One region of the Marinomonas sp. 5E14-1 genome, then DNA from elsewhere that is predicted to be linked to it. Evidence: predicted binding sites of a transcription regulator. Region 1 holds the regulator's gene; the other holds the start of a gene.

Evidence for each region. Region 1 encodes PhoB, which activates phosphate uptake and scavenging genes when phosphate is short. Its sites were predicted from a motif close to TGTCATANNNNTGTCANA; they were not measured.
Region 2: the regulator PhoB is predicted to act here: its motif matches at 2,856-2,873, upstream of ABFY09_RS06680 (ABC transporter permease subunit).

Annotation. Positions count from the first base shown of each region.
Region 1 is NZ_JBDXMW010000006.1:83,730-90,867, forward strand. Features, by position in the region: gene ABFY09_RS07135 (chorismate lyase) at 1-390, shown strand, start outside; gene ubiA (4-hydroxybenzoate octaprenyltransferase) at 387-1,241, shown strand; gene phoB (phosphate regulon transcriptional regulator PhoB) at 1,326-2,021, shown strand; gene phoR (phosphate regulon sensor histidine kinase PhoR) at 2,018-3,346, shown strand; gene ABFY09_RS07155 (response regulator) at 3,415-4,263, opposite strand; gene cysZ (sulfate transporter CysZ) at 4,263-5,042, opposite strand; gene ABFY09_RS07165 (hypothetical protein) at 5,243-5,752, shown strand; gene ABFY09_RS07170 (ATP-binding protein) at 5,756-7,138, shown strand, end outside.
Region 2 is NZ_JBDXMW010000005.1:223,373-230,510, reverse strand. Features, by position in the region: gene ABFY09_RS06690 (transporter substrate-binding domain-containing protein) at 1-468, opposite strand, end outside; gene ABFY09_RS06685 (amino acid ABC transporter permease) at 513-1,637, opposite strand; gene ABFY09_RS06680 (ABC transporter permease subunit) at 1,634-2,782, opposite strand; gene ABFY09_RS06675 (winged helix-turn-helix domain-containing protein) at 3,000-3,638, shown strand; gene ABFY09_RS06670 (DNA-3-methyladenine glycosylase I) at 3,820-4,428, opposite strand; gene ABFY09_RS06665 (hypothetical protein) at 4,607-5,059, shown strand; gene ABFY09_RS06660 (SDR family NAD(P)-dependent oxidoreductase) at 5,371-6,129, opposite strand; gene ABFY09_RS06655 (hydantoinase B/oxoprolinase family protein) at 6,174-7,138, opposite strand, start outside.

The DNA.
Region 1 (7,138 bases):
GACACATGGGGAACACCAACGGCACGAGAAAGGCGTCGACTTGCTTTGCGCCCTCGTGAGGCAGCTCGAATTCGCACCGTTTTATTAAAGGTTGATGGTGTCAGTGTTATTTATGCGCGTTCAATTATTCCAGCCAAATCCTTAAAAGGTCATTGGCGACAAGTAAAACATCTTAAAAACAAACCGTTAGGCGGATATTTGTTTAAACACAGAGCGCTTGTTAGAAGCTGTGTCGAAGTCACTCAACTGCCTAAACAGATGTTTCCAGATCAATCCAATACCGTATGGGCGAGACGTTCTGTTTTCCAACAATACGGAGTGGGAATCTTGGTCAACGAAGCCTTCTTTGATGATATCAACCAACTAAAATCACCATTTGGTTTTATATGAATAAATTGAAAGTTTACCTAGAGCTAACGCGATTCGATCGCCCTATCGGGTCTTTGTTATTGATGTGGCCAACATTATGGGCACTATGGCTCGCCTCTGATGGTATGCCTGATTGGCGCCTCATTGTTATTTTCATTTTAGGCGTATTCAGTATGCGCTCTGCTGGTTGTGTGATTAATGATTATGCCGATAGAAATGTAGATGGCAGCGTTGAACGTACCAAGAACCGACCATTGCCCTCGGGTCGCGTATCCGCAAAAGAAGCTCTAGCGCTTTTCGCAACTCTTTGCGCAGTAAGCTTTATTTTAATTCTTTTCACTGACGTTCGAACCATTTTATTGTCATTTATCGGATTAGGTCTTGCTGCACTTTACCCCTTTATGAAGCGATATACCCACTTACCTCAGCTGTTCCTAGGTTTGGCTTTTTCTTGGGCAATACCCATGGCGTTCAGTGCTCAAGGCGGTGACTTAAGAGACCCTATACTTTGGATGCTGTTCATTGCCAACTGCTTCTGGACGATCGCATACGATACCTATTATGCGATGACAGACCGTGAAGATGACCTCAAAGTCGGTATCAAATCGACGGCTATCTTATTTGGGGAACACGATCTGCTTATCATTCTTTGCCTGCAAGGTCTGACTTTGTCTCTCTTAACTTGGGTGGGGATACTGGCTGGATTAGATTGGCCGTATTTTATTGCTCTTGTGTGTTGTGTCGGATTATTTTATTTACAATTTAAACAAGCTCGAAGCCGTGATAAAGCCGCCTGCTTTCGATCATTTCTAGATAATAACCGCATTGGCTTTTGTCTCTTCATTGGTCTAAATTTAAGCTATTTTCTGTAATATATGGCAAAGTTGTGACACTTTAACCAAACTGTCACATTTGACAGCTTTAATAAAACCGTTCCTGAGGTGAGGGTAGATCCTGTGACCGGTAAAAAAGTATTAATTATTGATGACGAGTCTTCAATACGCGAAATGATCGCGATTGCTCTAGAAATGGCAGGCTATGAATATTTAGAAGCCGAGAATATTCAGCAAGCCCACGAAATTATCGTCGACCACCGACCAGATTTAATTCTTGTTGATTGGATGATGCCGGGGGGCAGTGGCATTGAACTCACTCGTCGCTTGAAGAAAGACAACACAACGGCTGAAATTCCAGTCATCATGTTGACGGCAAAAAGTGAAGAAGACAACAAAATCCAAGGCTTAGAGGTTGGTGCGGATGACTACATAACCAAACCTTTCTCTCCTCGTGAATTAGTTGCGAGATTAAAAGCCGTATTGCGCAGAGCAACACCCCAAGGCATTGATGAACCGATTGAAATTGAAGGGCTAATGTTAGATCCTATCAGCCAACGAGTCACAATAGGGGCTCGACCTTTGGATATGGGACCAACGGAATACAGATTGCTAAAATTCTTAATGACGCACCAAGAACGCGCCTATTCTAGAGCACAACTTCTAGATCAGGTTTGGGGTGGTAATGTCTATGTAGAAGAACGCACCGTTGATGTTCATATTCGTCGTTTACGCAAAGCCATTGGCAGCTCTCACGACTCTTTGATACAAACCGTTCGAGGAACAGGCTACCGATTTTCAGCAAAAAGGTCCGCATGAAAAACATTTGGCGAAATACCATACTAAGTTGGCTGTCAGGTCTTGCAGCTTGTGTTGTCATTGGCCTGATCATAGGTCAGTTATTAGGGGTATTATTGCTGTATGTTTTAGGGTCTTTGTACTGGCAGCTGTACCAGCTTTACCAATTCCATAGCTGGCTACGCTATTCCAGTAAGGCGTCGCCTCCAGAAGCCAGTGGAATTTGGGGAGACGTTTTTGATGCCGTTTATCGTTTGCAGAAAAAACAACGTAAATCAAAACGTCGAATGCGCCAAGCATTAACGCGTATCGAAAGCTCGACAACCGCCTTAAAAGAAGGCGTAATTATGGCGGACAACCAAGGAAATTTAGAGTGGTGGAACAATTCTGCAGCTCACTTTTTTGGTCTGATGCGCCCTGTAGATCGAGGTCAGATAATCACCAACATCGTTCGCAGTCCGGAGTTTTTCCGCTATTTCTCACAGAAACGCTTTGGAGAACCGCTGGTTATTAAGTCCCCAGCAAAAGAAGGCGTTTATCTAGAAATACAAACAACGTTGTACGATAAAAACGATCACCTTATTTTTATCCGAGATGTCACTCGTCTGCATCTTCTCGAACAAATGCGAAAAGACTTTGTTGCCAACGCCTCTCACGAGCTCAAAACACCTTTGACAGTGATTAAAGGTTATCTAGAAACCCTCGATATGTTTAAAGACAGCCTGCCGAAAAGCATGCAGAAAGGCATAGTGAACATGTCTGAGCAGTCTGAGCGCATGGAACACCTTATTGAAGACTTGCTTCTTTTATCTCGTTTAGAAAGCGATGAAAAACGTGAAGAGAATCAGTGGTACAAAGTTTTAGACATTGTGAATTCTATTCAAAGTGCAGTGGAATCCATTGTGACTGAGCAACACATCATTTCTGTCAAAATTCCTGCTGAAGCTTATATTTACGGCTCTTACAAAGAGCTGTATAGCGCTTTCTCGAACCTAATCGTAAACGCCATCAAGTATTCACCGGATGGTGGCGAAGTGAAAATCAAATGGGAGTCTAGCCATCTAAATGGCGTTTTCTCTGTACAAGATACTGGTTTAGGAATAGACCCTAGACACATTCCTAGACTCACTGAGCGCTTCTTTAGGGTAGACAAGGGTAGAGGCTCCAAAACCGGAGGAACAGGCCTTGGGTTGGCCATTGTGAAGCACGTATTGTTACATCATGACGCTAAACTTCAAATCCGCAGCCAATCAGGTCATGGCAGTACTTTCTCCTGCTATTTTCCAGCCAACCGAACACAACATGAGTCTGTCTCGACCCTCATTTTCAAAGGCAATGAAAGCTAAGCGGTCCACAAAAAAAATAGGGAAGCCATTTGCTTCCCTATTTATTACCTAAACACCTTCACGCCCGTTTATAAGCTGTTAAACAGTTGTGCGATAAAATCTTCTTTTTCCTTGTCTTGGTCGATTAAGCTCAAGGTCACGGTTAAGAAGGTTGAATCATGCTTCTTCTCTGTCGTGGATACTGATTGCACATAATAGTTTAAACGGTTCACTGCGCCCTTATGCTCCAAATCCAGCACAGCTTGCCCTAATACCTGAGGCACTACATCGTCACTTTTAATCAACATAGTGGCTTCTTGCTTACTAAATTGGATCACCATGCAGCGAAATTGCTTTTCTTCGAATCGGACAATCGTCGGCAACTTCACATCTTTCACTGTCACGACGGGGGCATCAGAGTGAGTAAATTTCGTTGCTTGAATAGGCTGAGAAGATTTTCCTCCTTCCATTAAAACATCAATAGAAGCGGTTTCCACGCTTTGATTTCCTGCATCGGCTTTACGGGGCTTCTGAGATACTAAGCGGCCATCCAGTTTGTGTTTCTTCGCGGCAGAAAGAACTTTATTGATTAACTGTTCACTTGAAAAAGGCTTACCAAGATAATCCGTTACTCCCGCTTGCACCGCTTCAACAACATGACTTTTATCGCCACGACTGGTAATCATAACAAATGGTACGTCCGCTTTTTGATATTGCGGCTGTTCGCGGCACCATTTTAATAACTCAACGCCCGTCATCTCAGGCATTTCCCAATCACACAGCACCATATGAAATTGCATTTTTGCCAGTAGTTGCTGTGCTTTTCGACCATTAATTGCATCTTCAATCTCAATCGAAGGAAACTGCTTGCGCAAGGTTCTACGAATCAAATCTCGAGTAAAAGATGCGTCATCTACTACTAATATTTTCAAGGTCATTACAATATTCCATTAGCATTATCTAACAAAGCAGAAAAGTCGCCATGTTCTGCTCTAAAAGTGGAGAGCCATAATAAAGTTGCTGCAACAACCGCAATAGGCATCATAAATAAATTCAACAAAGGGATCGCCAAACCAACCATGACAACGCCGCCGAAAGTCCAACACAGCAAGGGTTTGGAGCGAAGAGCCTGTCTCATGTCACCAAATTTCACCTTGTTGTTATCAAAAGCATAATCCATAAACTGCAAAGCGAGCATCCAAGCAGAGAACAAAAGCAACAACACAGGAGCAATAACATTCACAATGGGTATAAAAGACAATAGCAGCAATAATAAAAAGCGCGGCAGAAAATATAAAATTTTCTGACATTCTCTCTGTAAACTGCGCCCTATAATTTTCATTATCACATTTGCTGTTAATTGTTCTTCAAAAACCTTACCCGTTTCTTTTTCTTCCACTTTTTCAGCTAAAAAAGCCATAAATGGAGAGGCCAAAATATTAATTCCAACAGAAAAGCTGTAAAAAAGCAGAACGCTAATAATGGCACCAAAGATCAAATAGAACAGCCAATTCAGAAAAGAAAACCAATCTGGCACATAGTTCATTGCCGAATCCAACAAGCTTTGGAAGTAACTAAACGCAAGTATGTAAATTAATCCCATTAAGGCAAAATTGGCCAGCAATGGAATCAAAATAAATAACCTCAAATCTCTCGAGAGAAGTAAAGGAACGGCTTTCAGAAAAGCACCTACGACTTTAAAGGGCTGGGTAATCAAAGTAAAATTTGCCTTTTGGTAAAGTAAAAAACACAGAATATCACGGAGACTTTCTGGTCTCCACAAACTACTTCATGATTCACTTGCTATGCCATATTTTGTGTCTTTTTAGACTGAACAAGCCGCTGTTTAACAACACAAGCACTCTTTTTTTGTCTATCATAGACAAATCATCATTTACAAAAGAATTAAGGTTTGCCATGGGCTTGTTAACGCGTTCTCTATTATTGCTTTCCTGCCTTCTCTCTCTTTCTGTTTATGCGTTAGAGAAACCTTCTCATAAAGTCGTTTTAACGATATCTGGAGCAATTCACGTGACGAATGTTGATCAAGAAGCGGCGTTCGATATGACAATGTTAAAAGCGCTCCCTCAGTACGTCATAACAACAAAGAATCCTTGGACGAAAGAGGTGCATACTTATCAAGGATTTTCAGCGATAGACTTACTCGACTCTTTGGGAAATAAAGGCAATTTACTCCAAGTTACCGCCTTAAATAAATACATGACGGAAATTCCGCTTTCTGACTTCGCGGAGAAAGGGGCAATTTTTGCCACACACCAAGATGGCATACTGATGAGTGTTCGTAATCTTGGCCCAATTATGGTGATTTACCCTTTTGATACCAACGAAGACTTAAAGTCAGAACTGTATTACAGTCGATCTATTTGGCAAGTAAGCAGCATTAAAACTCTTATTGTCGCGGAGTAAAAAATGCTTTTGCCCAAACAAAAAGCATGGCTATCGAACTTCCGTAAAACGGTTCTGTATGCTTTCATTACCCTTATCATCACAATTTCTGTTTCTCTATTTGGCATTATCACCTACACAAGCAGTAGCGCTAAAGACAATAGCCGAAAAACCTTTGAAAGCTCACTCTGGTGTGCACTACAACTGCAAATACAGTCTTATCGTTTATTGGATTATCTGGTTGAGTTGGACGAAAGCGCTTTTCCGTTAAAAGGCGATGCGTTCTTTGAATACGATTTGCTGATGAGTCGAATCGACTTACTCAGAGAAGGCGAAATCGGTTCGCTTATTCGCAACTTTGAGAAAGGACGAGTTGTAAAACAACTTAATCTAATCAATGGAGAATTAGAGCTTTTAAGCTTCAACATTTCCAAGTTAGAGCAAGGTGACATTTCTTATTTAACAAACATCATTGAGCGTATTCAGCGCCTTCAACCTAAGATTGATGAGTTTGTCTCTTTGGTGAATAAAGGCAGCACAGAATACATAAATAAAGGCCGTAAAGATTTTGAGCACAGTCTAAACGCGATTCAGTTTTTGTCTATGGTGCTATTAATCTGTTTATTGCTCTTATCTTTCTTTACAGTGAAAGCTTTGATTAAGTTACAAAAGTCACTAAGAGAAACCAATGAGCTAAAAACAGGCATGCAGGCCATTCATGAAGATAAAGCCAATATGCTGTCGTTTATTCATCAAGAACTTAGGTCACCAATCCACGCTATCCAGGGCATTGCTCAGACAGTCAAAAACACGCCTTCCGCTCAATCATCTAGCGAGCTTTCCGAGCATATTGAAGAAGCTGGCGATCAGTTGCTTCAAAGCATCGAAATGTTCTCTGACTTAGCGCAAATTGAGACAGACAGATTCTCTCTTTTGCATATAACCGACAATCTTCAAAAACATGTCGAAGCCTGCTTGATGCAGTTTGAGTCGCAAATGGCCAGAAAAGGCCTACAAAGTATTGCTTACATCGATCCTCTATTACCAAAAGACATCACCATCGATTTCAATCGCTTCAAAGAGATCATTATAAGCTTGCTGCAAAACACCTTGATTCATACGCCTTCTGGCAGCATCAGTGTGCAAATTCGCCCTTCTATTCTTGCTATCCCGTTGATGACAACGCCGCCAGCCTCCACACAAGAAACAAGAATGCTACAAATTGCTGTAAAGGACACAGGTTTAGGAATGCCAGATCAGTTACAAGAGAACCTGAGAATGAATCCACTGCTTCCTCAAAACGAAGAATCCATATTAAGAAGAATTGGCTTAAACTTAGCCTTATGCAATAAATTAGTAAAATGCATGAACGGCGAAATTCATTTTTATAATACGCCTAAAAAAGGT
Region 2 (7,138 bases), on a different contig from region 1:
TGTTGTTGAACCCTCTTCCGCGCAGACTGTTGCACCGCCTAGCTCACTTGCGTTTCTAACGCCAAGTTTTTTAGGCACCATGAAGCCCTGACCATCATAAAAAGTTGTTACAACAAAGCTCATACCAGGGTTCGCATCACGTGTACCTGTGCGTGTGATACTACGAGAAGCCATATGTGCTTTTTGCGCAACGATGGTTTTCATACTGTCAGAAAAACCTATACCACGAATGCTGGCTTTGTCTGCATCGCCCAAAATAGCGGCTGCAGTCATTCGACAAAACTCGGTATTAAACCCTTGAAACACACCTTTACTATCAGGTACAGAAAAACCTGGAGAGTTTGGGTTTACTAAACAAATGACTTCGTCATTGGCTTTAATTTCATCCATAACAGCGCCCGCTTGAACTTGAACTGCTGTCATCGTGAATGCGGTTGCAACCGCAAATAGTTTTGCTGCACTTTTCATTTAGAACACTCCCAGTTGATTTAATACGTCAGTTAAGTAAATTTCTATTTTGCTGCTTTGAACTCTGTTGCTTCTAATTTGCGACTGTAGGTTGAAAGGCATAGGCAGGTACAAAAATACCAAAGCGCGACCAACAGATAAGCCTCAACACCATACTGCTGCCATTGCGGCTCACTGTAAGCCATTTTGGCTGTCGCCATAATGTCGTGTATTCCTAAAATAACCACCAAGGACGTATCTTTATAAGCGCCCAATAGGGTATTCATATTACCCGGCATAGAGCGCTTTAACGCTTGAGGAAGAATAATAAATCGCATGCTCTGCCAGTATGTGAGTCCTTGAGATTGTGCGGCTTCGTATTGACCTTTTGGCAAGGCCTGTAAGCCGCCTCGAATTTCTTCTGCAAAGTACGCAGCATGGAAAAAGACAAGCACAATTAATGTGGTGTAAAGCGAATTCAGATTTACGCCTTCGGGTAACATTAATGGCAGAATGAAGAGACCCATAAACAGAACCATCACCATTGGCACACCACGCACAATCTCGATGTAACCGACGGTTATAGATCTCAGTACAGGATCTTCTTTTTGAAAACGGCCAAGTGCTAATAAAATGCCGATAGGGAAGGCACCAATAACACTAAAGATCGACAACATCAAAAGAACAGGCAAGCCATTCCATTGGATAGAATCCACTTCTATTAAGCCTAAATTTCCGCCACTCATTAGAACAAAGAAAGCTATGCTACCTAGCGTCCAAACAATGACTCTTGATCGTAGACGTAACAAATTAGTAAAACTCAAGCCAACCAGACTCACTAAGATCAAACAGGCCAATGCCGGACGCCATTGTTCATTGAATGGATAAGTACCAAATAGAATCAAACGTACTTTTTCTCGTAAAAAAGGCCAGCAAGCCCCTTCTTCTGAACATAATTGAGGGTCTCCCCAAAACGCTACAGAGTTCCACGTTAACCAAGCTAAAACCTTTGGTAAAAACTGAAGTAACAATACGGAAATAATACAAGTGATCAGAATATCAACCGGCGTACGGAACAGACGAGAATGTATCCAACGTTGTGCCTTTTTAGATTGCGTTGCCCACTTTTGCATTGCACCAGCCGGCTGTGATGTTTGTGTGCTGTTGGTGCTATTTTCTGACGTCTTCATGCTTTCTCCAAACGAGTGTGATTGTTGTAAGCATTGATTAAGACAGAAACAACAAGACAGATAGCGAGATAAATAAGTGTGGTAACAGACATCATCTCAATCGGACGAAAGGTTTGATTTATGGATGTATTCATCACAGACACTAAATCAGAAAAACCAACAGCCAAGCCAATTGATGTATTTTTTGTGATATTTAAATATTGATTGCCGATCGGCGGGATAATGACTCTTAGCGCTTGTGGTAACACAACTAAGCGCATAGTTTGTAAATAAGATAAGCCAATGGCACGAGCGGCTTCTTCTTGCCCTTTGGATATAGATTGAATACCACCACGAACCAACTCCGCCACTTGCCCACCGTGATAAACACTTAAAGTAAAGGCTAAAACAAAGAACTGAACAGAAATTTGCCCTCCGCCAGCGAAGTTAAAACCTTTAAGAGCTGGTATATCAAAAGAATAATGTACACCTAGCAGAGTCGAGACGAGGACAAAAACAAAGCCAAGAAATAACAATGACGGCCATAAAAACGGTAAATCTCGTCCTGTTTCATCTTTAAAATAGCGAACGTATCGGCGATAAATCAACACAATAACAAGGGAAGCCAAACATGAATAAAGCACTGTGCTCGTGTGTTCTTGCCAAATTAAAGTAGGGAAATACAGCGCTCGATTTGAGATATGAAAAACGCCAAGAAACGGATAAGCCTCTCTAACATGGGGTAAACTGTTAATAATGAGAATGTATAAAGTGAGTAATATTAAGAGTTTAGGAAGATTGCGCATTAATTCAATATAGAGAAACGAAATTGAACTGCCTAACCAATTTTGACTCGCTCTCAGCACACCAAACATAACGCCTAGTAATGTAGCGCCAACAATGCAAACAAAAGAAAGTAATATGGTATTTAAGAAACCAACCAATAATGCATTTATATAGCTACTTTCAGAGCTGTACTCAATGAGACTTTCATTGACATCAAAGCCAGATTCACTGAATAAAAAACCATAATCAATATGAATCCCTGCGGCTGCAAGGTTATTATTAACATTTACACAAGCGATATAAAAAAACGCGAGAATAAATGCAATTAACAACCCTTGATATAGCAGGGTTCTCGTTCGCTTTTCAGACAGACGCAACATAGCTTTTCCAAAAGAGTACATTTAAGTGATATAGCCTATATACTTGTATACAGGTATATTGTTATCACTTTTATATGCCATTTACATGACATTCGCAACCTTCTCTATAATGAAAAATCATGCATTGCCTATATTGTAACGTTTACGTTATTTTTAGCATTTATATGGACAAGCATAGAATCAAACGATTCTAGATTTAATGACACAAAGGTAAAATATGACTAAAGCGAACAATATTCATAGACTAGAATACATTTGCAATGAGATAAGGAAGCGTATTTGTGTTGGTGAATATGCTGATGGGCAAGCAATATACGAAGAAAAATTGGCTAAGGAATTTGAAGTCAGTCGTACTCCTATTCGTCAAGTTTTACACAGGTTGGCTTTAGAGCGTTTTGTAGAAACAAAATCAGGTATAGGAACACTTATCATTCCGATAGATCGAGTGAGTTTCGAAGACGATCAAAACATTTTAGTGGAAACACTGACCATGATGGCGAACCTATCACCTACCTCGATAGATGCAGATGACCGCATTGAACTGGCAACGTTATTACATATGAGCAAAATGCTTGTCGAAGACTTTTCTGTTAATACTTACTGGAATGTCTGTTATCGATACAACTATCTTATTCGAGAGAAAATCCGTCACGACTTAATGAGAGATACAACGCATATTTTATTTTGTCGTTTATATCGCTGGTTACTTGTTTCACCTACACCAGAAAAGATTGATCTCTTCACACAAACATTACTGAACGAATTACAACAAGCGAATGAACTTGTTGAAACAGAAGAGAATGCATCATCTTTATTGTTGTTAAGAGCCAGTGCGATTTTGGCGTTATCAAATTAATTTGCTTCCCCCCAAAAGCCAAGAACGGCCGGTTCAGTCAATCCAAAACACTGTCTCTTTTTAAAAAGCCGCTTTGCGTGTTGGTTGGGTCGCCGTAGTGAAAACAGCCATGAATCATGGCGCCTTTCTCTGATTGCAATGCATTCTGTTTTCAATTTGTGCTCGAACGATATTGATGTACCTAAGGTCTTTGAAGTTTTTTCCTCATCTGATCAATTTTACTTCTCATAAAGCAGTGCTCAGCGTGGTCATTTACCAACCCCATAGACTGCATAAAAGCGTAAAGTGTTGTTGGGCCAACGAAAGTCCAACCCAGCTTTTTCAACGCTTTAGATAAGGCAATAGATTCCCTACAGGTAGTTTGCGTCTCTGGTGGCGGTAACGAGTCTTCATCAGGCTCATAACGCCAGAAAAAAGCAGCCAGCGACCCTTCTGATTTCACCATTTCTTGTGCGCATTTTGCGTTGTTAATAACCGCGAGGATTTTACGTTTGTTGCGTACTATGTCTTTATTGGCTAAGAGTTCTGCTACTTTTTGCTCATCAAAGGTGGCGACTTTGTGGAAATCAAAATGCTGAAACGCCTCACGGAAGCTTTCGCGTTTATTCAAGATAGTGCGCCAGCTTAAACCAGATTGAAATGTTTCTAAGCAGAGCTTTTCAAACAAACGTCGATCATCCGTAACAGGAAAACCCCATTCTTCATCGTGATAACGGGGAAAATCCGGCGCGGAATCTGCCCAAGCGCAACGTGTTTTTTGATCAATTAATGCGTTGTGTTCCTGCTTCATATCTTTTGCACCATTGGCTTGCGAGATTCATTGTGTGCGCTCTATGTACTTTGTATGATATTTTATTAAGAATAATTCACAACATGGCACACTAAAAAAGTGATGCTAATATACTCTGTGTCAGTTGTGCATTTAGACGCTTTTGGTCTAAGCGATAAATAATAAAAAGGAAGGCGGCTTGAACACTTATAAACACATTGCTTTGTTTGTCATTTTTTTCTTTTCCATGATGAACGCTACGGCTAAAACCTCCATCAATGAAATTCACTCCTGCTTGGCGTTGGTTGACTTCGTTAATAGCAAGCTCGAAAGTTCAGAGTCTGCGTACTCGCCAGAAGATAAGGAAATCATACATAAAGGTCTTTTGGGTTATGTCCATTATCTTGAGAATGACGTGATTGACCCGAAACTGCTCAAATTGTATGGCGGGAACGTTGCGCAAGCTAAGTTAATGAAAAAGCTGTTTAATCGCCAACAGACGCGATTTATTGAGTATTTGGATGAGCGTCATGCGGACAGAAAGTTTGCGACAGATTACGTGATCGCCATCAAAGAGTGCTCTACCAAAACTCGTTCTCAAGGTGATGTTGCCTCATATTTAAAGCAAGCGCTCACTACCATGGAGAAATAGACCCCCCACATTTTTGTCTACACGTTACTCGGTTGCTTTAGTTAGTCTTCTTGTACATAAAACACATTTCCTTGAGTAGTGTAATAGCACTATTTATTGCCTTAAAATCTCAATTCAAAAGACACCATGTCTCTCACATCCTATACGAGATCTTCGACACATAACTTAATATAACAACAGCCAGCGTTTATGAAGCCATGAAAACAGAGAGCTGTCTTTATGCTAAAGAACGTTTGACCTCAGCATATACTGGCTGTTGTTTGATCTTTAAAAGTAAAGGAATTAAGCGCCTTTGACATTAAATCACTGTGTTAACAGGTATAATTCAAACCTAAACGACCGCCGTCAATGTAAATCGTTTCACCTGTGATATAACTTGCCTTGTCACTGGCTAGAAAAGCCACAGTATCTCCCACTTCACGAGGCGTACCCACACGGCCTAACGGTGTTCGGCTGAGCACGCGAGCCATTGCTTCAGGATTTGCGTTAACGCCTGCCATCATTTCAGTATCAATAGAACCTGGACCTACCGCGTTAACGCGAATACCATTTTTAGCTAAGGCCAAAGCCGCCACTTTCGTTAGCTGCATCGCGCCACCTTTAGACGCACAGTAAGCCGCAATGCTTGGAATGGCTACTTGCGCGTTGACTGATGTCATGTTCACAATCGAGCCGTGAATTTGCTTCTCGACCATGGTTTTTGCAGCACGTTGCAGCGCAATGAATGTGCCTGTTAAGTTAACATCAATCACTTTTCGGAATTGCTCTTCTGATAGCTCAAGGAAGTCGCCGGGATTCGCAATACCCGCATTGTTCACTAAGCAGTGTACAGGGCCATGTTCCGCCTCAATGCTATCAAACATGGCTAATATCTGCGCAGAATCCCCCATATCACAAACATAAGCGACAGTGTCATTCCCTAATTTTTGAGCGGCTGCATTAACAGCGCTTTCTTGGATATCGGCCAAAATTATTTTATAACCGTCTTGTGCTAATGCTTCCGCACAAGCTAAGCCAATACCTTGTGCGCCACCAGTTACTAATGCAATTTTTGTCTTGTTTGTCATCATTATGTCTCTATCTTATTTAATACTAATTTTATAACGGACTCAGATTAATTCGTGAGGCCGTAGTCATTGACGGCTTGTTCAAGCGTTATATACCCTGCTTCTAAATCCGCACGCACAAGTTCAGGCGATCGTTTTTTCGGGTCACCATAACCGCCTCCACCTGGTAGCTCTAAAATTAACTTTCTTCCGGCTGGAATATGTTGGCGACCTTTACCATTTAATACCGTGCCATCATCGAGTACTAAACTACCAGCGCCACCGTTTTTACCTCCCTCTCGTCCACGGGCAGGAAATTTAATTCGGTCAAACATGGCGTTGAAATACAATTCATAACCTTCGTTAGCACTGATCACAATAGTTTGTCCTAGACCACCGCGGAACTCACCGCTGCCACCAGAACCCACTAATAAGTCTTTCTGCCAAATGGTGATCGGCCCAACATGCTCTGTCGCTTCTGCCGACATGGTGCTCACCCCAGATGGGAACGCGGTTGCGCTTAAGCCATCCAATGTCGCACGAGCTCCCATACCACCTGAGTTAAACATCATAATTTCAGATGGCGGTAAACCAGAAGAAGGGTCTAATGGTCGCGCGCTAAGCAAGATATTCCATAGGGCACTGGCCCCTTCTGCTGGAGAGACGCCGGGAATGCATTTATGCAAGGCTCCGAGTACCACGTCAGGAACAAAGTGCCCTAATACGTGACGAACTGATACCGGTGCAGGGTGTGGCGCATTTAAAATACACCCTTCAGGCGCGGTTACATCAAAAGGTTTTAGCGATCCCGTGTTATTTGGAATATCCGGTGCAATAGCACATTTTAGACCGTAACAAGCGTACGCTCGGGTATAAACCATAGGCACATTCACGCCAAATTTGCTGGGCCCTGAGGTACCTGCAAAATCCGCTAATAACGTCTCGCCTGATATGGTCAACGCGACTTTCATGTCCACAGAGCTCTCATAGCCATCGACGGTCATGTCATTATGGTAGGTACCATCAGGCAAGT